Regions from separate parts of the Pseudaeromonas sharmana genome, predicted to be linked through region 2. Evidence: predicted binding sites of a transcription regulator. Region 2 holds the regulator's gene; each other region holds the start of a gene.
The links. Region 2 encodes LexA, which represses DNA repair genes until DNA is damaged. Its sites were predicted from a motif close to ANCTGTNTNNNNANACAGNT; they were not measured.
Positions count from the first base shown of each region.

Region 1: dinB (DNA polymerase IV) is a predicted target of LexA. The motif match lies at 5,759-5,778, and genes of this name have one in related genera.
Region 3: ACFOSS_RS07870 (YebG family protein) is a predicted target of LexA. The motif match lies at 3,518-3,537, and genes of this name have one in related genera.

Region 1 covers NZ_JBHSAF010000001.1:158,714-166,014, reverse strand. The annotation lists gene gpt (xanthine phosphoribosyltransferase) at 1-450, opposite strand, end outside; gene ACFOSS_RS00735 (NCS2 family permease) at 750-2,066, opposite strand; gene ACFOSS_RS00730 (aminoacyl-histidine dipeptidase) at 2,605-4,065, shown strand; gene ACFOSS_RS00725 (hypothetical protein) at 4,226-4,690, shown strand; gene dinB (DNA polymerase IV) at 4,697-5,755, opposite strand; gene malZ (maltodextrin glucosidase) at 5,919-7,301, shown strand, end outside.
Region 2 covers NZ_JBHSAF010000003.1:185,686-192,986, forward strand. The annotation lists gene plsB (glycerol-3-phosphate 1-O-acyltransferase PlsB) at 1-947, opposite strand, end outside; gene lexA (transcriptional repressor LexA) at 1,106-1,732, shown strand; gene trmL (tRNA (uridine(34)/cytosine(34)/5-carboxymethylaminomethyluridine(34)-2'-O)-methyltransferase TrmL) at 1,754-2,218, opposite strand; gene fieF (cation efflux pump FieF) at 2,383-3,306, shown strand; gene cysE (serine O-acetyltransferase) at 3,310-4,089, shown strand; gene ACFOSS_RS05795 (hypothetical protein) at 4,154-5,425, shown strand; gene ACFOSS_RS05800 (cell division protein ZapB) at 5,564-5,773, shown strand; gene rraA (ribonuclease E activity regulator RraA) at 5,840-6,325, opposite strand; gene hslU (HslU--HslV peptidase ATPase subunit) at 6,446-7,301, opposite strand, start outside.
Region 3 covers NZ_JBHSAF010000007.1:30,587-37,887, reverse strand. The annotation lists gene ACFOSS_RS07885 (DUF5384 family protein) at 1-576, opposite strand, end outside; gene ACFOSS_RS07880 (outer membrane lipoprotein) at 602-1,117, opposite strand; gene ACFOSS_RS07875 (M14 family zinc carboxypeptidase) at 1,531-3,159, shown strand; gene ACFOSS_RS07870 (YebG family protein) at 3,213-3,509, opposite strand; gene modB (molybdate ABC transporter permease subunit) at 3,706-4,389, shown strand; gene modC (molybdenum ABC transporter ATP-binding protein) at 4,386-5,459, shown strand; gene ACFOSS_RS07855 (SirB2 family protein) at 5,632-6,018, opposite strand; gene ACFOSS_RS07850 (monovalent cation:proton antiporter-2 (CPA2) family protein) at 6,018-7,301, opposite strand, start outside.

The DNA.
Region 1 (7,301 bases), on a different contig from region 2:
CAGCGGCGGAACAAAGGACAACGCCATATCCCAGGGTTGTTCGATCCAGGTATCCTGCGGAATGCTGACTTCGAAGTCATCGACCAACGGCTCACCCTTCGGCTTGGCGAAAATGGTGATCAGCTTGGCCTTCGGATACAGCTGGCGAATCACCTTGGCGGTGTTGCCGCTGTCGACCAGATCGTCGACCACCAGGAATCCTTCACCGTCACCTTCCACCTTCTTCAGTACATGCAGGTCACGCTGATTGTCATGGTCATAGCTGGAGATGCAGATGGTATCCACAAAGCGGATACCCAATTCACGGGCCATCAGGGCCGCCGGAACCAGACCACCACGACTGACGGCGATGATACCTTTCCATTGGGAGGCCGGCAGTTGGCGACGCGCCAGACGACGGGCTTCACGCTGCAGATTGTCCCAGGAGACATAGAATTTTTTGCTACTCATCGAAGATTCAACCATTTCAAATTAAACAAGGGACCCGTGCCGGCCACAGTGGCGCTTACCGGCTTTGCTCCTTGGGCATCCTCGCCCTGCCGAAACCGGTAGAATCCGGCCTTCGGTGGAGTCACAGCAACCCGGGCTGTATCTGCTCTCCCGCATGGCGGTGCATATTACCGCCGTTATCAACCAATTGCGATGCTAACCTGTCGCCGGAGCGATGATCAGGCCCACTCGCGGTTGACTGCCGAAGTATGCAAAAGCCGCCCTTACGGGCGGCTTGAATAATCCGTCGAGCCCGGGGATCAGGCGCCGGAGAAGACCATGTGCGCCAGGAACAGCACAGCCAGAACCCAGACGCTGACGCTGACATCCTTATAACGACCGCTCAGCAGCTTGATGGCGGCATAGGCGATGAAGCCCAGCTCGATACCGTGAGCGATGGAATAGGAGAGCGGCATCATCAGGGTGACGACCGCGACCGGAGCCGCCTCAGTCAGATCATCCCAATCGACCTTGGCCAGCGAGGACATCATCAGGATGGCAACGTAGAACAGGGCACCGGCGGTGGCATAAGCCGGAACCATGCCGGCCAGCGGAGACAGGAACAGCGCCAGCAGGAACAGGAAACCGACGGTGACCGCCGTCATGCCGGTGCGTCCACCAGCGGCCACACCGGATGCGCTCTCGATGTAACTGGTGGTGGAGGAGGTGCCCAGCACGGCGCCCGCAACCGTAGACACGGCATCGGACATCAGTGCCTTGCCCAGACGCGGCAGACGGCCCTGCTTGTCCAGCATGCCGGCCTTGTCGGCAACAGCAATCAGGGTGCCGGAGGTATCAAACAGGATCACAAACAGGAACGCGAAAACCACTGACAGCATGGCGAAGTTGAACGCCCCTTCTGCTGTGGTAAAACCACCGGTCAGATCCAGCTGCATGAAGGTCGGAGCCAGGCTCGGCGGCATGGACATGATGCCGTTGAACTTGACGTCACCCAGAGCCAGCCCCAACGCCGTGATGATCAGGATGGAGTACAGGACGGCACCCTTCACGTTCTTGTGTGACATGGCGATGATCAGGAAGAAACCCAGCACCGCCAACGCCGGTTGCAGCTGGGTCAGATCGCCCAGACCCACCAGAGTCGCCGGATTGTCTACCACGATACCGGCATTCTTCACCGCGATCAGCGCCAGGAACAGACCGATACCGGCACCGATGCCGATACGCAGGCTGTTTGGAATTGAGTTAACAATCCACTCCCGCACCTTGAACATGCTCAGCAGCAGGAACGCCACGCCGGAGAGGAAAACCGCACCCAGTGCGATTTGCCAGCTGTAGCCCATGCCCATGACCACACCGAAGGTGAAAAAGGCATTCAGACCCATGCCCGGCGCTTGCGCGACCGGATAGTTGGCATACAGGCCCATGATGAAGCAACCAAACGCAGCAGCCAGACAGGTGGCCACAAACACGGCGCCCTGATCCATGCCGGTTTGCGACAGTATGCTCGGGTTGACAAAAATGATGTAAGCCATGGTCAGGAAGGTGGTCACCCCTGCCAGCAGCTCGGTACGAACACTGGTGTTGTGTTCAGAGAGTTTGAACAGTTTTTCTAACATGGATTCTCAGTTCCTTGGAGAGTCAGTAACAATCCTGAAGCTGCTACAGCAGGCAAAAAGCTGGCCGGAAAATTAAACGTTTGCGACTTCGACACAAACGTTTACCCAGACGGCCATTTGACCTTGGTTAATTCAGGTTTCGAGTGATAAAACCGTGGTTTGTCATGTGATATGCAAAATCCGGGCGCAATTATAAGGAGCGACGCCCCGCTTCGCCAGCCTTTAACCGTGCAGACGTGCACGAAAACGCTGCCAACGTGTCGTCTTCGGTCGGGTTCAAGCACTGTTTGACACCCTTGGTGACAGCAAGGCTGTCATATCGTCTCACTCGGAACCCTGCGTCAACCTCGTCATGCGTCGAGCGATTGCACCAAAGTGGTCACATTGCCCCAACAGCAGGCCCACAACGCAAAATAACTCTGAGATGTGGAAGGGCTGCAGCATAAATACATGGTCTAACCCGACGAGGCTGACATAAGCCGCTGGCTACAGTAGGATGACTGGCATCCGATCCCCGCATCGACATCAGGAGTCTACCGTGACCGCTTTGCAACAACTATCACCCTCGCTGTTATGGTCATTTTTTGACAGCATCTGCTCGATTCCTCACCCCTCCAAGCATGAGGCGGCACTAAGCCAATGGATTCAGCAATGGGCTCGGGACAAGGGCCTGGCGCTGGAGGTCGATAAGGTCGGCAACCTGATTATCCGCAAACCGGCCACACCGGGCATGGAAAACCGCAAGGGCGTGGTACTGCAGGCGCACATCGACATGGTGCCGCAGGCCAATGCCGATACTGCTCATGATTTCACTCGCGACCCAATCCTGCCACGAATTGACGGCGAGTGGGTCAAGGCCACCGGCACCACGCTGGGTGCGGACAATGGCATCGGCGCCGCCGCCTGCCTGGCGGTGTTGGCCGATGACAGCCTGCAACACGGTCCGATTGAAGTGTTGCTGACCATTGATGAAGAAGCCGGCATGACGGGCGCCTTCGGCCTGGAGCCCGGACTGCTGCAGGGCGAAATCCTGCTGAATACCGACTCCGAACAGGACGGGGAAGTCTACATGGGGTGCGCCGGGGGCATTGATGCCAACATCCACTTCGATTTCCAAGCCGAAGCGGTGCCCGCCGGCTGGCACGCCTTCGCGCTGCAGGTCAAAGGACTGCGCGGCGGCCACTCCGGTGTCAACATCCATCAGGATCGGGGTAACGCCAACAAGTTGCTGGCCCGTCTGCTGCTGGCGCTGCAGGAGCAGGCCGAGTTGCGTCTGAGCCACATTGCAGGCGGCACGCTGCGCAATGCCATTCCCCGCGAGGCCAACGCCGTACTGCTGGTACCGGCGGATCAGTGCGCGGCCGTGCAACAGCGTCTGCAGAGCCATGCCGCGGCATTGCAACAGGAACTCAAGGAGGTCGAAGCCCAGTTGCAGATCAGCCTGCAACCGTGCGCAGTGCCGACTCAGGTTCTCGACAGCGATACCCAGCAACGCTTGCTGGCGGCGCTGGTCGCCTGCCCGAACGGCGTGATCCGCATGAGCCAGGCCATCGCCGGCGTAGTGGAAACCTCGACCAACCTGGGCGTGATCAAGACCGAGGGCTCTCAGGTCTTTGTGCAGTGCCTGATCCGCTCGCTGACCGAAGAAGGGCGTCGTTATGTCGAACAGATGACCCGTTCCCTGTTTGCGCTGGCCGGGGCGCGCTGCGAGCTGAGCGGTGGTTATCCTGGCTGGGCACCGGATCCGGCCTCGCCGATCATGCAACAGCTGCGGGACACCCATCAGGCGCTGTTTGGCGAATTGCCGAAGATCATGGTGATCCACGCCGGTCTGGAGTGCGGCCTGTTCAAGGCCTCCTACCCACACTGGGACATGGTCTCCTTTGGCCCGACCATTCAGGGGGCCCACTCCCCGGACGAACGGGTGCATATTCCGGCCGTAGCCCGCTTCTGGACCCTGCTGACCACCTTGCTGGCCAACATCCCAACCAAGGCGTAACGGCCGTAACACACAGAGGGAAGCTGCGGCTTCCCTTTTTTATGCACGGGCCTATGCACGAGTCTGCGCCGCGGACCAGGAATGGCGGATGTCGGCGGACTTTTCAGAGCGTACGCAGTGGAGTAGAGTGTCGAACGTTTCTGGCAGGCGGCGTGTAACGATGAAAAACCTGTGGCCCATCTTGATCATTTTTGCATTGCTGATCCCCTTCAGCCCGGTGGGTCATGTCCTGTTGCAACAGGGCGAGCAACAGCTCTGCGATTGGCAGACGCAGGTGGCGCAGCGTTGGCAACACTCCGCTGACTGGTGGCAAACGGCCTGGCCGCAGTGGCTGGCTGCCGTCGAACACCGCCAGATGCAAACCCACGCCTGGGGTGCCAGCCAGGCCGAGCGCCTCGGCCAGGGTGTCGATTCCGCCACCGCGGCGACCGAAACGGCGTTGAGCGACGCAGGTGCGCAGATCAGTCAGATGTTCACCACCAGCCTCGGCACACTGCAGCAGCATTGGCATGCCGGGGTGGAGAGCAGCAAGTCGCTGCTGGGTATCGCCACCGCAGCACCGCCGGACGATCCGAGTGTCGAGGGTGACCGCGCCCAGCCACTGGCATCGCCCCCCGCCCCCTGAGCATGCTCAGAGGTTGAGGCTCAGTTGCGGGTTCGCCTCGTCACTGACCCCCGGTAATCCCACCGAGATACCGACCAGACGGACAGCCCGTCCTTCGCCCCGCAGCCAGGCCTCTTGCAGCAGTCGTGGCCACAACTCCGGATGCCAGCCGCTGACGCTGCGTTCCACCGTCGTCTGCTGAAAATCGGCAAACTTCAACTTCACCCCCTGCCGCACCAGCGACGCCAGCGGGCAGTGGCGCTGTACCCGGCGCAGCAGATCCGGCAACAGCTGCTGCATGACCGACGCGGCCTGTGGCAACTGCTGCAGATCCACTGCCAGCGTGGTCTCCACACCGACGCTCTTGCGGATACGGCTCGACTCCACGGGCCGATCATCAAGCCCCTGGCTGCGCTGCAGCAGCATCTGTCCGGTCTTGCCGAACTGACGCACCAGCTCGTAAGGGGAAAAAGCCTGCACATCGGCACAGGTCTGCAGCCCGACAGCCGCCAGACGCTCGGCACTCTTCTCGCCAATGCCGGGGATCTTGCGCAGTGGCAGGGTGGCGACGAACGCTGCCACCCGCTCCGGCGGCAGCACAAACAGGCCATCGGGTTTATTCAAATCGGAGGCAATCTTGGCCAGAAACTTGTTTGGCGCCACCCCGGCCGACGCAGTCAGCCCCAGCTCGCGATGAATATCGGCACGGATGGCTTCGGCAATGCGGGTGGCGCTGCCCTGACACCAGGGCACATCGCTGACATCCAGATAGGCCTCATCCAGCGATAACGGCTCAATACAGTCACTGTAGCGTTCGAGGATTTCCCGCAACTGGGCCGACACCTGCTGATAAAGCGCCATGCGCCCGGGGAGCAGGGTCAGGTGCGGGCACAAGCGCAGCGCCGTGGCGGTCGCCATCGCCGAGCGCACCCCGAAACGCCGGGCCACATAGTTGCAGGTCGAGATCACCCCCCGTCGCTCGCGACTGCCACCAATGGCCAGCGGCACCTCGCGCAGAGCCGGGTTATCACGCATCTCGACTGCCGCAAAAAAGCAGTCCATGTCGACATGGATAATCTTGCGCATAACAACTGTATAAAAAAACAGGATGGCGTTACTTTAATCCACTCCACGCCTGCCGCCAAGTCCCGATCGCGATTCAACCCGGCGGATAGACCGCAGCGGAGGATGTATCCTTTGTCGAATGGCGCCATAGTCACACCGAGTTACTGCCGACAGGATCATCATTATGTCTGTGAAGTTCGGAGTTTCGCTGCAAGCCTGGCACCAGCCGGTGTCACCCTTTATCACCCTGACCGCCAAAGGCCCGCTGATTACGCTCTGGCTGCTGGCGCGCGACTGGCCGGAACAGGTGCTGTTACGCACCGAGCCGGATAACGAGGAGCGGCTGGTGAGCATGACGCTGGCCGCTGAATGGGGCGAGCGCCGCCTGTATCAGGCACATCTGCCGCTGCACCACACCTCGCCCCGCCAGCGCTATGCCTTCAAACTGTTATGGCCACAGCAGCAGTACTGGCTGTCGCCACTCGGCTTGAGCCGGACACCGCCGGAGCGGTTGCGCCAGTATCTGCTGGAAGTCCCGGACAGCCATCCGAACTGGGTGCCGGATCAGGTGTTCTATCAGATCTTCCCCGACCGCTTTGCGCCAGGTCAGGGCGAGCATCTGGTGCGTGACGCCGAGTACCAGCACCATGCGCGACGGCGTCGGGTTAGCCGCCGGCAATGGGAACAGCCTCTGGAGTCGGTTGCCGCCAGCTCCACCTTCTACGGTGGCGATCTGGATGCCATCCGCGGCAAGCTCGACTACCTGCAGGGATTGGGGGTGACAGCGCTCTACCTCAATCCGATCTTTACCGCGCCGAGCGTGCACAAATATGACACCAGCGACTACTACCATGTCGATCCCCATCTGGGCGGTGATGAAGCCCTGATTCGGTTGCGGCAGGCCAGCCGGGAACGTGGCATGCGCCTGGTGCTTGACGGCGTCTTCAATCATACCGGCGACAGCCACCCCTGGTTCGACCGCTATGCCCAGGCCGGGATCCCGGGCGCGGCCCAGAGTGAGGACTCCCCATACCGGCACTGGTACAGCTTTCAGGGCGAACAGGCGATCGGCTGGTTGGGCCATGCCGATCTGCCTAAGCTCAACTACGCCTGTGCCGAGGTGTGCAACCAGATCTATCGCCATCCCAACAGTGTGGTGCGTTACTGGTTACGTGAACCCTATGCCATCGATGGCTGGCGTCTGGATGTGGTGCACATGCTGGGAGAGGACGGTTCGGCGAAAAATAACCTGCAGCATCTGGCGGGTATCCGCCAGGCGGCTCGCGAGGAGAATCCGCACGCCTACCTGCTCGGTGAACATTTCGGTGATGCCCGCGAGTGGCTGCAAGCCGGCGTCGAAGACGGCGCCATGAACTACATGGGCTTCAACTTGCCGGTGCGCGCCTTCCTGGCCCAGCAGGATGTGGCCTACCAGCCGATTCACTTGGATTCCGCCGAGTGTGCTGCCTGGCTGGAACAGTACCGCGCCGGCCTCAGTCATACCACCCAGCTCTGCCAGTTCAACCAGCTCGACAGCCACGACACCGCCCGGTTGTTCACGCTGCTG
Region 2 (7,301 bases):
AACAGGTAATCCATATGGCTGCGGTGGCAGGGCATATAGATGATTTCGTGTCCTTCACGCGCCAGTCGGCGCACCTCTTCTCCCCCGTGTACCGTGATGCCGCGATAGAGCTTGTTCCACAGCCAGCCGAGAAAATAATCGAGGAAGCGAATCAGACGATACGAGAAGTTGGAGCCCATCTCCTCAAGGTAGGCGAGTGCCCTGCCGCGAATGACCTCGGGATCAACCCCTTCGCTGCTGGCTTGTTCACGGATGGCCTGCACTATGTTGTCGTTGCGCAATAACTCGTTGAACAGCGCCTGTCGGTCCGGTAGACGCGGGCCTTTAGCCGCCTGACGTTGACGGCTGAAATGGATGCGCGCTACGCGTGCCAGCTTGTGGGCGACCGATTCATCGGTGCCCAGCTCGTTGACCAGTTGCCGCAATGAGACCGGTAGCGAGAAGCGCACGCGGTTTTCCCGACCATACAGCGCGACAATCAGGGCCTTGTGCAGTGCGCTCGGCGTTTTGGCGGCCGGCGGCTGCAGGCGATGGCGACGCTCACGACCTGGGGCGCGTTGCCATAACAGCGTGACCGGGACCAGTTGCACATCCAGCTCGGCATCCTGGTGGTGCAGGGCCAGCCACTCCTGAAAGGTGGACAAATTGGGCCCGTTGCGCCGTTTGATGCCGAATGGCAGCGGGGTTCGGTCGAGACAGACATAGCGCGGATGGGAGCGGCCTTGCCACAACAATGGTGTGAACGGGCTTGGTAGCCCCAGTTCAACGGCACAGAGTTCCAATGTCAGCAGATCACTGAGCGAGTCGGTGTTCAGCGCGTAGACAATCGGCCGCGCCGGATCCAGACCGAGTTGGCTGACCGGATCCTCGGGCAGACTGCGATGATTGACGAGCAGACGGATCGGCAGGCGGCAGAGGGCCCGGACCAGGCGAGAGCCAAACGACATGATAGGTGGATCCTCAACTGTTGATGCGCTGCTAGCATACCAAAACTGGCCCGACTTGTCGTGCTGGCGCCGGATGCAATCGTGGTCGTTCAGGGCTTGCTTTGCGCAAACGACTGTATATACTCACAGTATTCTGTATAAATAGACAGGCCATTGCGATGAAACATCTGACACCGCGCCAGAACGAGGTCCTTGAGCTGATCAAGGAGTGTATGCAGGAATCCGGCATGCCGCCGACCCGGGCCGAAATTGCCCTGCGCCTTGGTTTCAAATCGGCCAACGCGGCTGAGGAACATTTGAAGGCACTGGCACGCAAGGGGGTGATCCGCATCATGCCGGGTACCTCGCGCGGTATCCAGCTGTTGCAAGACGAGGAGGAACCGGTTGAGGAGAGCGGTTTGCCTCTGATCGGTCAGGTGGCCGCAGGTGAGCCGATCCTTGCCAGCGAGCATGTCGAAGCACATTACCAGGTTGACCCTGCGATGTTTCAGCCCAAAGCCGACTTCCTGTTGCGCGTGCATGGCATGAGCATGAAGAACATCGGTATTCTGGATGGCGACCTGCTGGCGGTGCACAAGACCGAACAGGTGCGCAATGGTCAGGTGGTTGTCGCCCGGGTGGGCGACGACGAGGTCACGGTGAAGCGTTTTGAACGCAAGGGCCAGCTGGTTTGGCTGCTGCCAGAAAATGAAGAGCTGGAACCCATTCGCGTCGATCTGGGTGAGCAGTCACTCTCGATTGAGGGTCTGGCGGTTGGCGTGATTCGCAACGGTGGCTGGCACTGACCTTCCCCGCCGGTGTCCGCTTCAGCGGGCACCGGGAAAGCCCAGCTGACGCCAGCTTTCGTAAACAAAAACGGACACTGCATTCGACAGATTCATGCTGCGGCTCTGCGGCAGCATCGGAATACGCAAGCGTTGCTCCGGGGGCAGACTCTCGATTATCTCGTTTGGCAAGCCTCGGGTCTCCGGGCCAAACAGCAGTATATCCCCAGCGGCAAAACGGGTATCCGATGGATACTGTTGTCCCTTGGTCGTGCAGGCATAGACCCGGCCGTCACCCAGTTCGGCCAGGCAACTGGCCAGATCCGCATAGCGCCTGACATCGGCAAACTCGTGATAATCGAGGCCGGCGCGACGCACTCGCTTGTCATCCCACGCAAAGCCCAGCGGTTCAATCAGATGCAGTCGATAGCCGGTATTGGCACACAGGCGGATGATGTTGCCGGTATTTGGCGGAATTTCTGGTTGGAACAACACGATATGCAGCATCCTGACCTCGGAACAGCGCAGATGGGACGGCAAGGATACCCAAGCTGACGCGACAGGGGAATCCCGCTCGTGCACGGGGATTGTCCTTGAGACGGCAACGGGTATGATAGTGATCCTTTTCACACTCGCAGGCAGGATGCCTGCTGTCTGTCGGGGAAGAGACAGTGACTACCCATTCCTATTCCCGTCTGGTGACGTTGGCCGGTCTGGCCTCAACCGCCACGGCCGGAATTTTGATCATCGCCAAGCTAACGGCCTGGCTGCTGACAGGTTCATCCAGCCTGTTGGCCTCGCTGACCGATTCGCTGATGGATATCAGCGCTTCGTTGATCAATCTGTTCGCCATCCGCTATGCCCTGGCGCCGGCGGATGATGACCACAGCTTTGGCCATGGCAAAGCCGAGTCGCTGGCCAGCCTGGCCCAGGCGGCCTTTATCACAGGCTCGGCCCTGGTCTTGGTGATGAATGGCTTCTCGCGCCTGATTGCGCCGGAGCCAATGCGCAACATCGATCTGGGGCTGTGGGTGACGGTGGGTTCCTTTGTCCTGACGCTGGTGCTGGTTCTGATCCAGGGCTATGTGGTGCGTCGCACCAACAGCCAGGCAGTGAAGGCCGACCGACTACATTATCAATCCGATCTGCTGTTCAACGCCGGTGTGCTGCTGGCGCTGGTCCTGTCAGCCTGGGGCTGGCTGTGGGCAGACGGTCTGTTCGCCATGCTGCTCGGGCTCTATATCCTCAAGGGGGCCGTCGAGATAGGCTATGAAGCGGTGCAGACGTTGCTCGATCGTCAATTGCCGGATGAAGAGCGGGCGCAGATTGAACAACTGGCCATTTCGGTGCCGGGGGTCAATGGCGTGCATGATCTGCGTACCCGTCAGTCAGGACAAATGAAGTTCATCCAACTGCATCTGGAGCTGGACGACCAACTACCGCTGGTTTACGCCCACGCTTTGGCGGATCAGGCGGAAGCCGCCATTCGTCAGATGTTCCCGCAGGCCGATATCATCATTCACATGGACCCGATGTCTGTGCTGGCGACCGAGGCTCCCGAAGAGGGGGCCAGGGTATTACACTCTCAAGGATGATCTATGAGCTGCATCAAGCAAGTAACGTGGGACAAAATCCGCGACGAGGCGACACAGATGATCGCCGAGGAGCCGATGCTGGCCAGTTTCTTCCACTCGACGATTCTGAATCATGAGTCGCTGCGCTCGGCACTGAGTTTTCAGCTGGCGAATAAGCTGGGTAGTGCCGTCATGCCGGCCATGGTATTACGCGAGGTGATCGAGACCGCGCTTACGGCACAACCCGAGATCCTCGATGCGGTGGCGGCGGATATCTGCGCGGTGAAAGATCGCGACCCTGCGGTGCGCTACTACTCGACACCCTTGCTCTATCTCAAAGGCTTCCATGCACTGCAGGGCTACCGTGTCAGTCACTGGTTATGGAATCAGGGACGTCGGGCGTTGGCCATCTTCCTGCAAAACCAAATTTCAGTAGTGTTCGGCGTTGATGTCCACCCGGCCGCTCGAATTGGTCGCGGCATCATGTTTGATCATGCCTCGGGCATCGTCATCGGTGAAACTGCGGTGATCGAGAATGACGTCTCTATCCTGCAAAACGTCACGCTGGGTGGTACCGGGAAAGAACATGGTGATCGTCATCCGAAGATTCGGGAAGGGGTGATGATTGGCGCTGGCGCCAAGGTGCTTGGCAATATCGAGGTGGGATGCGGCGCCAAGATTGGGGCTGGCAGCGTAGTGCTGCAGGCGGTGCCGCCGCACACCACAGTGGCTGGGGTTCCGGCCCGCGTGGTGGGGACCCCGGGTTGTGACAAGCCGTCCCTGGACATGAATCAGGGGCTGTAAGGCCACAATGGCCGTCGGCCGTGTCATGCGGCGCAGACAGGCCTCTTTGCATGGGAGTCCTGATGTGAGTCGCGCTCTGGCTGGCGTGCTGATCCTCTGTATGTGGCTGGCCGATCTGGGCCACCTGTATCTGGGCTGGAGCCAGTGGCCAGCGGCCGCGCTGGCCTGGGGGGCGACTGTGCTGCTTGGTCCTTTTCTCGACCCTGCGGCACGACGGCAATGCCTGATCCTCTATCTTTGTGCACTTCTGATGCTGGCCGTGGCGTTGCTGCAGGGTGCCCGGCTCTCCTGGTCCAGCCTGTTGCTACCGAACATCGACATGGTGACCCTGTTTGCTGCCGTCAGTTGCCTGAACCTGGCGACACAGGCGTTGGCGCGCTCCTCCGGCACCGTCACCGGTTGGCGTGGGGTAGTGAGTACCCTCGCTGCCGTCAATCTGCTCGGGGCAGTCATCAACATGTCGGTGTTGTTTGTCGTCGGCGATCATCTGGCCAGAGATGGTCGGCTGGAGCGGCGGCAGGTGATCATGCTCAGCCGAATCTACTGCTGTGCCGCGTTCTGGTCGCCATTCTTTATTGCCATGGCCGTCGCCATGACCTACGCCCCGGGCATGGTGTTCAGTGCGCTGTTGCCGCTGGGGCTGCTCGGGGCCCTGGCGGCGATGGTCTTGACGGCGCTCGAGGTCGGCCGCCTGGGGATGAGTGGTTTCGAGGGGTATCCGTTACGCCTGCGCACCTTGTTGTTGCCGGGCACGCTGGCGCTGACGGTATTGCTGGGGCACTTGCTGTGGCCTGATTTGAGTATCGTCGGCATCATTGCGTTAACGGCTCCGGTGATCTCCCTATTGCTGATGCCGGCGACCGGTCGTCGGGCGGCGCTGCGTCGGCAAGTTACCGAACGTTTTCCTGCGATGGGTAGCCAAATCGTGCTGTTCCTCGGTGCCGGGCTGCTGGCTGCCGGGATTAATGGCTTGACCCAAATCTGGTCCCCGGCGCCGTTGCTGTCCTGCTTTAGTCACTATGGGGTACTCGAGGCCGCATTGACGCTGGCGCTGATACTGCTCATCGCCTATTTCGGCGTTCATCCGATCATCACGATCTCCTCTCTGGCGCCGCTGTTGTGGCATTTGCAACCGGATCCGACCCTGCTGGGGCTGACCTTTCTTCTGGCGTGGGGGCTAGCCACCGGTGCGACGCCGTTGTCGGGAGCGAACCTGGCGCTGCTGGCCTGTTACCGGGTGCGAGCTCGGGATCTGTTGTTTTGGAATCTGGGCTATGCCGGGCGGATGTGGCTGGTCTGTGTCGGGTTATTTGCGCTCTATCTCTGGTGGTATTGATGCGCAAAGCAGCAACCGGATGCCAGATCCGCTGGCAAAGCGGCTTGCAGCCTTGTTGCCTCTGGCGGCACGGGGTATTCTGGTGGCTCGAGCCTCGGGCAAGCCCCGAAACAGATCAATGAGACCATGGGTATGACTATGTCGCTTGAAGTACTGGAACAACTGGAAGCCAAGGTGCAGACCGCGGTGGATAACATTGCGCTGCAGAAGATGGAAATCGAAGAGCTGAAAGCTCAGAACCAACGGCTCAAGGATGAGAACCAGCAACTGCGTAACGATCATCAAGCCTGGCAAGAGCGCTTGCGCGCCCTGCTTGGCAAGATGGATCAGATGGCGGACGCAGTCTGAACCGCGACAGCTGAAATAGCACAACGCCGGCTCGAGCCGGCGTTGTTATTTGTTGCCCTGGCAAACTCAGTCGAGATCCAGCGGCTCTGGTGACAGAATGATGCCGGTGGTATCGGCGTACAGATGGTCATCAGGCAGGAAGGTGACACCACCGAAATTGACCGGCAAATCGGTTTCGCCGACATCGCTGTCATCGGCACCCACCGGGATTGATGCCAGCGCCTGGATGCCGATATCCAGCTCACCGAGCGCATCGACTTCGCGTACGCTGCCGTAACAGACGATCCCTTCCCAGCCATTCTCGGTGGCTGTCGTCGCCATCTCGGCATCCAGCAGGGCTCGACGCAGTGAGCCACCGCCGTCGATCAACAATACACGTCCGATCCCGTTCTCTTTGACGAGTTCGTTAATCAGACCGTTGGCTTCGAAACACTTGACGGTGGTGATGACGCCGCCGAAGGAGTTCCGGCCGCCGTAGGAACTGAACATGGGTTCGACAACGTCGACCAGATCAGCGTAGGTGTCGCAAAGTTCAGACGTATTGTATTCCATGGCTTGTTACCGAGGTGGATACAGGTGGCACAAGTATAAGGAGAGGCGGGGGCTTTTCAAAGCAAAACCCCCGCAGGGTGCGAGTGATATCGCGATTTGACGTGGCAGTGGGTGCCGGGGTCAAAGAATGTAGCGGCTTAAATCCTCGTCTTCGATCAGGGCACCGAGGTGCGCGTTGACATAGTCGGCATTGATGACATGCGTCTGGCCGGCATGGTCTGCCGCGCTGTAGGAGATCTCCTCCATCAGGCGTTCCAATACGGTATGCAGGCGGCGGGCACCAATGTTCTCGGTCCGCTCATTCACCTGCCATGCGGCTTCGGCAATGCGTCGGATGCCGTCGGTGGTGAAGTCGACGGTCACCTGCTCGGTGGCCATCAGTGCTCGGTACTGGGCCGTCAGCGAGGCATTCGGCTCCGTCAGAATGCGCTCAAAATCATCGGTGCTGAGGGCACTGAGCTCGACGCGGATGGGCAAACGACCTTGCAACTCGGGGATCAGATCGGACGGTTTGGCAATCTGGAATGCGCCAGAGGCGATGAACAGAATGTGGTCTGTCTTGACCATGCCGTGCTTGGTGTTGACGGTGCAGCCTTCAACCAATGGCAACAAGTCACGTTGCACCCCTTCGCGGGATACGTCGGGCCCACTTGACTCACCCCGTTTGCAGATCTTGTCGATCTCGTCGATGAACACGATACCGTTGTTTTCGACAGCATGAATCGCCAGCTCCTTGAGCTCCTCGGGGTTGACCAGCCTGGCGGCTTCTTCGTCGATCAACTGTTGCAGCGCATCGCGGACCTTCAACTTGCGCTTCTTGGTCTGGCCCTGCCCCATGTTCTGGAACAGGCTCTGCAATTGATTGGTCATCTCTTCCATGCCGGGGGGGGCCATGATCTCGACACCCATCTGCGGTGCTGACAGCTCGAGCTCAATCTCTTTGTCATCCAGCTCTTTTTCGCGCAACTTCTTGCGG
Region 3 (7,301 bases), on a different contig from region 2:
CCAACTGCTGGCTTTTTCCTTTCTGGCTTCGCCTTCGCTTTCCAGCAGGCGCTTTGCGCCGGAGGAGAGGTTACGCGATGCGTCGGCATCAGACTGGATGACATCGGTCTTGGCCTTTTCACGGTTGAGTTCGGCGTCAATGAAGTCTTCCTCTCGGTCGACGCGCTTGGCTTGCCGTTTCAACTCGAGCTTCGCCTTCTCCAGCTCCAGCTCCCGCAGTTGGTCTTCATAGGCCTGATCGCGACTCTTATCCGCCAGTCGTTCATCCTCCACTGCTTTGGCCTTGGCCGCCGCAGCGGCCTTTTGTGCCTTGATCCTGGCGACGGCGGCGGACTGAGCGGCCCGAGCCTTGGCCTCAGCGGCACGAGCCTCGCGCAGCCGGACTTCCTGTTCAGCCTGGAGGGCTAATTGCCGTTGCTGTTCTTCCTGCAACAGGCGAGCCTGCTCCCGTGCCTTGCCATCCGCTTCGGCCGAGGCGACCGCTTCGAGCTGGGATTGCAGGTCATCTGCCCTCACGGCCGGAGCCAGCATGCTCAGTCCCAAGGTACAAGCCATCAGCGCTTGGTATGCTTTCATCGTTCTCTTCCTTGCGTGTCAACCATCAAGACTCTTTGGGGCAGGTGGCGTTAGGTTGAATGCGAGTCTCATTGCTGGTGGTTGTCACGACCAGAGCGACGCCAGGCTGGAATTCACACACTTTTCCGACCTGAGTCGAGGTGTAGATTTTGTCCTCTTCCGAGTAGGCAAGGGTGACACCATCGACCAGGATCTTGTCCTCAGCCATGTTGCCGGCAATTGCGCCGAGTGTGCCGCCGCCAACGGCCCCGGCTACCGTGCCAGCCGCAGACTTTCCACCCCCGGCGTTATACCCAACCGCACCGCCGGCCACGGCGCCGAGCAGGGTACCAAACGTCTTGGCCGCCTCTTTTCCTTCGGTGTTATCGACAGCAACCTGGGCTGGGAGAACAGAGATGATTTTTACTGTTTTGGCTTCTTGTTTGGTATTAACTTGATTTGTGTCATAAACCGAGGCTTTGTATTCGCTACCGGTTGATTGGCATCCAGCCAGCAATGCGGCAGACAGAGACAAACAAGTCAGTGTTGTATTCAGTTTCATACCGTTCCCTTTTTAATGCATTGTTAATAAAAGATTTAATTTCACATTCTTTATTAGAGTTAAGGTTCAGTTCCACAGATAAACACAATCCTTTATCTGGTTGAAAAACGTGAATTACAACGCATAACTCGAAGATTAATACGGATGTCATGCCAGTTGTTTTCATGATTGTTTTGTATTTTTAATGAGTTTTTTTAATAAAACTTAGGCATCTTGATTTTTTGCTTTTTATTGAATTTATTATTCTGATTTTAAATGTTTTTGTTTGTGCGTTTTTTATTTTTTTTCAGCCGCAATTTCGCGGGGCGGACGGTGAGTTTTTGTTCTTTTTTCCCGAACAGATAACGTTATAATGCGTCGCAGTCGGGGGCCCCGACCTCCTTTGTGACGCATTCCGCCGTTGAGGTTTTCACATGAGCATTCGCTGCGGGCGCATCGTCGGCGCCCTGTTGCTATCCTTGCCTGCATGGGCGCAGGCCGCTGTGCCACTGACACCATTCGAGCAGGCACCCACCCGCCCTTTGCCGCATTCGGCACAGATTTCCAGTTACCTGCATACCCTGGCGCAACACTCTCCGCTGGCAACCGTCACCCGGCTGGGCACTTCCGCCGGGGGGCGTCCGGTCGAGGCGCTGCTGGTCTCCCGCGATGCGCAGTTCCTGCAGCAGGGCGAACCTCAGGCCGACCGTTTGACGGTGATGCTGCTCGGATCGCAACATGGCAATGAACCTTCGGGCACCGAAGTGTTGCAGATCGTGGCGCGTCGGGTACTGGACGGTGAGCTGACACCACTGTTGCAGCAGATGAACTTTGTCATAGTGGCGCTGGCCAATCCCGATGGCCGCGATCTGAATCGGCGACTGAATGCCAAGGATGAGAATCCAAACCTCGATTTCATCGCCGTAGAGTCCCCCGAAACACGGATTTATATCGATGCGCTGGCCCGTTTCCAGCCCGACGTGGTGATGGATCTGCATGAAACCTGGAATGACAAGTGGCCGATGACGCCGCGCGAAGGATTCCTGACGACCACGGATGCCCAGTTCGAGGTCGGCAATAATCCGAACCTGGATGCGGAACTCAGCCAATACGCCAACCAGCATTTTCTACCGGCGCTGATTCAGGCGGTCGAGGCGCAGGGGATTCCCTCACAACGCTACAACGAGATCTACTCGTTGCGTGATCCGGTACGGCGCGGTGGTCTGAGTTTGTCAAACTTTCGCAACTATGCCGCCATGCAGGGGTCGTTGACGGTACTTTTCGAGAATCGTCATGATGGAAAAGGCCAGTTCCCGACGCCGGAGAACATAGCGGAGCGAGTGCGCAAGCAGCGCATCAGTGTCGAAGCGGCGCTGGCGCTGGTAGCCGGGGATGATAGCCGTATCCGTCACCTCAGTCGCGATGCCCGCTTCCGCTGGAGAGGGGTTGAGGGCGACGACAAGTTTGTCATGCAGTACGCCTTTGCGCCGAACCCCACGGAGCCGACCACGTCGGTAACGCTGGCCGACCGCAGTGGCAAAAAAGTAGTCAAAACGTTCCGCCGCGAGGATTACATCGCGCTGCAGGGCACGGGCGAGATCCCGGACGGGTTTGTCATTCGCTCGCAGACCCGGCGTTTCCGCGAGTGGCTGGATGATCACCATATCGACTATCAGGTGGTGCAGCAGCCGCAACGGGTGGAATTGAGCCAGCAACGGGTGGCCAGCCTGCAGATTGGCGCCCGTACCAAACCCGGAACCCGGGACTGGCTGGATGTGACTCTGGACCAGAAGGTGGTACAGACCGAACTGAAAGCCGGAGACCTGTTGGTCTCCACCGAGCAGCCGCAGGGGGCTCTGATCGCCATCATGCTGGATCCGCGTTCGGCAAACAGCCTCTATCAGGAGCCGGCATGGCGAGGTTTACTGATGAGCAACCCGCTACCGACGGCCCCGCTGCTGGCGGATGCCGCCGATTTGGCCAAGCGTGAGGCCGGCAAAACAACCAAGTCACGGTTGGCCAACGAGCACAAACCGGCCAAGCCGGTTACGCCGGCTGGTTGAATCCATCAGACTGCCCCAGCCAGCGGCCTGGTTGGCAGGCGCTGAGCATGGCGTCAGACAGGCTCGTCGGTGCTGGCTGGCGCCGCCTTCTTCTGACGTTTCAGCGTGGGCTCCGCCTCAGCCTTGCCGCCGCGCAGCAGCGTTTGAAGCTGCTCCTTCTCTCGCGCCAGGAATAACGCCAGCTCCTCGCGCTGGGACTCCTCCAGTGCGAGCGGGCTACGTTGCAGCCAGGCGGCCAGTTCATCGGCCAGATCCAGCATGCGGTCGTAGGCGTCCGCCTCTTTCTTGCTGACAAACGTCATCTTTTCCTCGCCATTGCGTACCACAACATATTTGATCTCGACGGCCATTTTTTCATTCCTGTATAAACATACAGTTTTTATATCCTATCTCGTGATGTTATGCCAGTGCGACCATCAGGTTTTGCGTGAAAAGTAAATTCCGGTCTGGTTCTTGCTTCGTCTGGTGCAGGCGCCGCGGCTGAGCGTGCAGGGATTGCTTCGGACGAGCACTGTTATGGGCGCGTGGGGTGAACAAGGAGGTTGGGTGACAGACGGGGACTGGAGTGCTGTCTGGGTGACGCTGAAGCTGGCGAGCCTGGTTACGACGATTTTGCTGTTGCTGGCGATCCCGCTGGCCTGGTGGCTGGTGCATAGTCGCAGCCGGCACTGCGTGTGGTTACGTGCTGTGCTGATGCTGCCGATGGTGTTGCCTCCCACCGTCATGGGCTTCTACCTGCTGTTGCTGATGGGCCCCCAGGGGCCGGTGGGCCAGCTGCTGACGTCATTGGGCCTCGGTGTGCTGCCGTTTACCTTCTCCGGCATCGTCATTGCCGGTGTGCTGCACTCGTTGCCGTTCGTCATTCAGCCGTTGCAGGATACCTTTGCCGGCATAGGGCGCCGGCCTCTGGAGGTGGCGGCCACTCTGCGAGCCAGCCCGCTGGATACCTTCTTCAGCGTGGTGTTGCCACTGTCACGGCGCGGGATTTTGACGGCTGCGGTGCTGGGGTTTTGCCATGCCATCGGCGAGTTTGGTGTCGTCCTGATGATCGGCGGCAACATCCCCGGTGAAACCCGGGTGCTGTCTATTCAGATCTACAACCATGTCGAAGCGCTGGAGTATGTCGAAGCCCATCGACTGGCCGCCGGCATGCTGCTGTTCTCTTTTTTGGCGCTGCTGTTGCTGTACGCGTTGGGTTACGGCCGTGGACAACGGGAGCGACTGGGATGAGCATTGATATCAGGCTGTGCCGACGCTTACCGGATTTTGCCCTCGATGTCCGCCTGCATCTGCCGGAGCGCGGAGTGTCGGCGCTGTTTGGGCCGTCGGGATCGGGTAAGACCACCATCCTGCGGGCGCTGGCTGGTCTCGAACGCCTGCCTGACAGCCGGGTGGCGATCGGCGATCTCGTCTGGCAGGACGAGGCGCGAGGGATCTTTGTCCCGCCCCATCGGCGATCACTGGGTTATGTCTTTCAGGAGGCGAGTCTGTTTGCGCACCTGGACGTGCGCGCCAATCTGACGTTCGGTATGCGCCGGGCGGGGGGTGTCGATCCGGTGTTGATCGCCGAGATGACCCGGCTGCTGGGCATCGACGGCCTGCTCGGCCGCATGCCGGATCAGCTCTCCGGCGGTGAACGCCAGCGCGTCGCCGTGGCGCGTGCGCTGTTGACGCGGCCTCGACTGCTGTTGATGGATGAGCCGCTCAGCGCACTGGATATCAAACGCAAACAGGAGATCCTGCCCTACCTCGAACGCCTGCATGAGGAGCTGGCGATTCCGCTGGTCTATGTCAGCCATGCGCCGGATGAGGTCGCCCGGCTGGCGGATCATCTGGTGCTGCTGGAGCATGGGCAGGTGGTGGCCAGCGGCGCACTGCAGCAGACGCTGGCGCGCACCGACCTGCCTGCGGTGTTTGCCGACGATGCCGGCGTCGTGGTGACGGTACGGCTGCAGGCTCAGGAGGCGGACGATCTGATGCGTCTGGCGTTTGCCGGTGGCGAGTTGCTGGTGCCGACCCGTGCCTATCCGGTGGGGCAGCGGCTGCGGTGTCGTATACATGCCCGCGACGTCAGCCTGTCTCTGCAGGAGCCGCAGTGCAGCACCATTTTGAATCGTCTCCCGGCGGTGGTGGAGACGGTCAGCCTGGGTAGCGCGGCGGGCCATCTGCTGGTCAGAGTCCGCTGTGGTGACACCCAGATTCTGGCGCGCATCACAGAGCGCTCCCGCCGCCAGTTGGCCATCGCGCCCGGCCTGGCGGTTTGGGTGCAGATCAAGGGGGTGGCGTTGCTTGACAGCTGAGGGGTAGCACAGTGTCGGCCGTGGTAGCGCAGCGGCGTGATCTAGGGTGCGCCAGTGAGTGCAGAGCCCTGCTGTAATCAGGACTCCGGGTGGCGTTATGTGTTTTTTGCTACAGCGTAAAGCCGACAATGTATGCCACCCTGCTGCGTGGCGACAGCAGGGAGCACGCGGCCTAAAACACTCCCAGGCTGGGACTTTTGGTGATAGCGACCCCAACGATATAGCCAAAGGTGAGTATGGCCAGCAGGCCACTGACTTGACGTTGTGTGCGGCTACGAGCCCGTTTGATGGCCACAGTGCCGAGCAGAATGTACAGCACGAGACCACAGACCTTGGCCGTCAACACGGCGCTATTGACGAACGGATAACGGCCGGCCATGGCGGCCAGAACCAGGGCGCTGCACAATAGCAGGGTGTCATTGACATGCGGCAGGATGCGCAGCCAGCGCTGCTGCAGCCGGGGATCGGCGGCCAGCGCCAGGCGCCAGCGCCAGCAGAAGAGGCCGCCAGTGATACCGACGGTCAACACGTGAATGGCCTTGAACAGCAGATACAGCATTACTTCTCTCCCCGGGTCGGCGTATCGCGGATTTGTGAGGCGAAGAAGGGGCGAGGGGCCTCCTCTTCGGGATTTTCATTGCCATTGTCGATGTCAGTCTGGTTTTCCCAGGCGGACATCAGCTCCGAGCGCTTGTCATCCTGATTGGCTTTGAGCATCTCGGCTAGGATATGACGGTACTGGACACTCTTGGTGATGTACATGTTCTCGTCATCGATGAAGGCAGTCTGCTCGCGCAATAACTTTTCATCGTGCTGCTTGAAGGTCTGGCCGGCGCGCCACGCCTGATTGGCCCGCACCCCCAGCTCTTTGAGGGCGCATACCCCCAGGTCCACCGCCGAGCCGACCGTTTCCCGATAGACCAGATCGACACCGATTTGCAGCAACTGGTGGGCGTGGGGGCGATCGATGGCGCGCGCCAGCAGCTTGATCTGCGGGAAGTGTTTTTGCGCCAGTTCGCACACTGCCAGCGATTTGGCCGGATTCCCGACAGCGACCACCAGCAACTTGGCCTGATGGGCGCCGGCGGCGTACAGCAGGTCGAGGCGATCGGCATCACCATAAAACACCTTGTAGCCGTACTTGCGCAGCACTTCGATGTGGCCGGCATCGTTATCGAGCACAGTGGTGCCGATGCCATGCGCATGCAGCAGACGACCAACGATCTGGCCGAATCGCCCGAAGCCGACGATGATCACCGGGTTATCCTGGGCATCGATCGTATCGGCTTCCCGCTCCTCTTCTTGTTGCTGAACCCGGGTCTGGACCAGACGCTGATTGATGATCAGCAGTACGGGGGTCAAGGCCATCGACAGGGCGACGACCAGGGTCAGCAGTGCAACCATTTCGGCGTTGAATAGCTGTCCCTTGTAGGCGAGGGTCAACAGCACGAAAGCGAATTCACTACCCTGTGCCAGCGCCAACGCGAAAGTCCAGCGGTGTGCGGCGTGCATGCGCGACACTCCCCCCAGCCCCTGCAGCACCAGGAACTTGGCGACAGTCAGCAACAACAGCAGGCCCAGCACCATGCCAGGTTGCTGCGTCAATAATGTGAAGTTGATACCGGCGCCTACCGAGATGAAGAACAGGCCGAGCAGCAATCCTTTGAACGGTTCTATATTGGCTTCCAGTTCGTGCCGGTATTCGCTCTCGGCCAATACCACACCGGCGAGGAAGGTGCCCAGTGCCGGCGAGAGCCCGACATGCTCCATCGCCAGCGCTATCAGGATGACCAGCAGCAAGGCGGCGGCGACAAAGATCTCGCGCAACCCGGATTGGGCGAT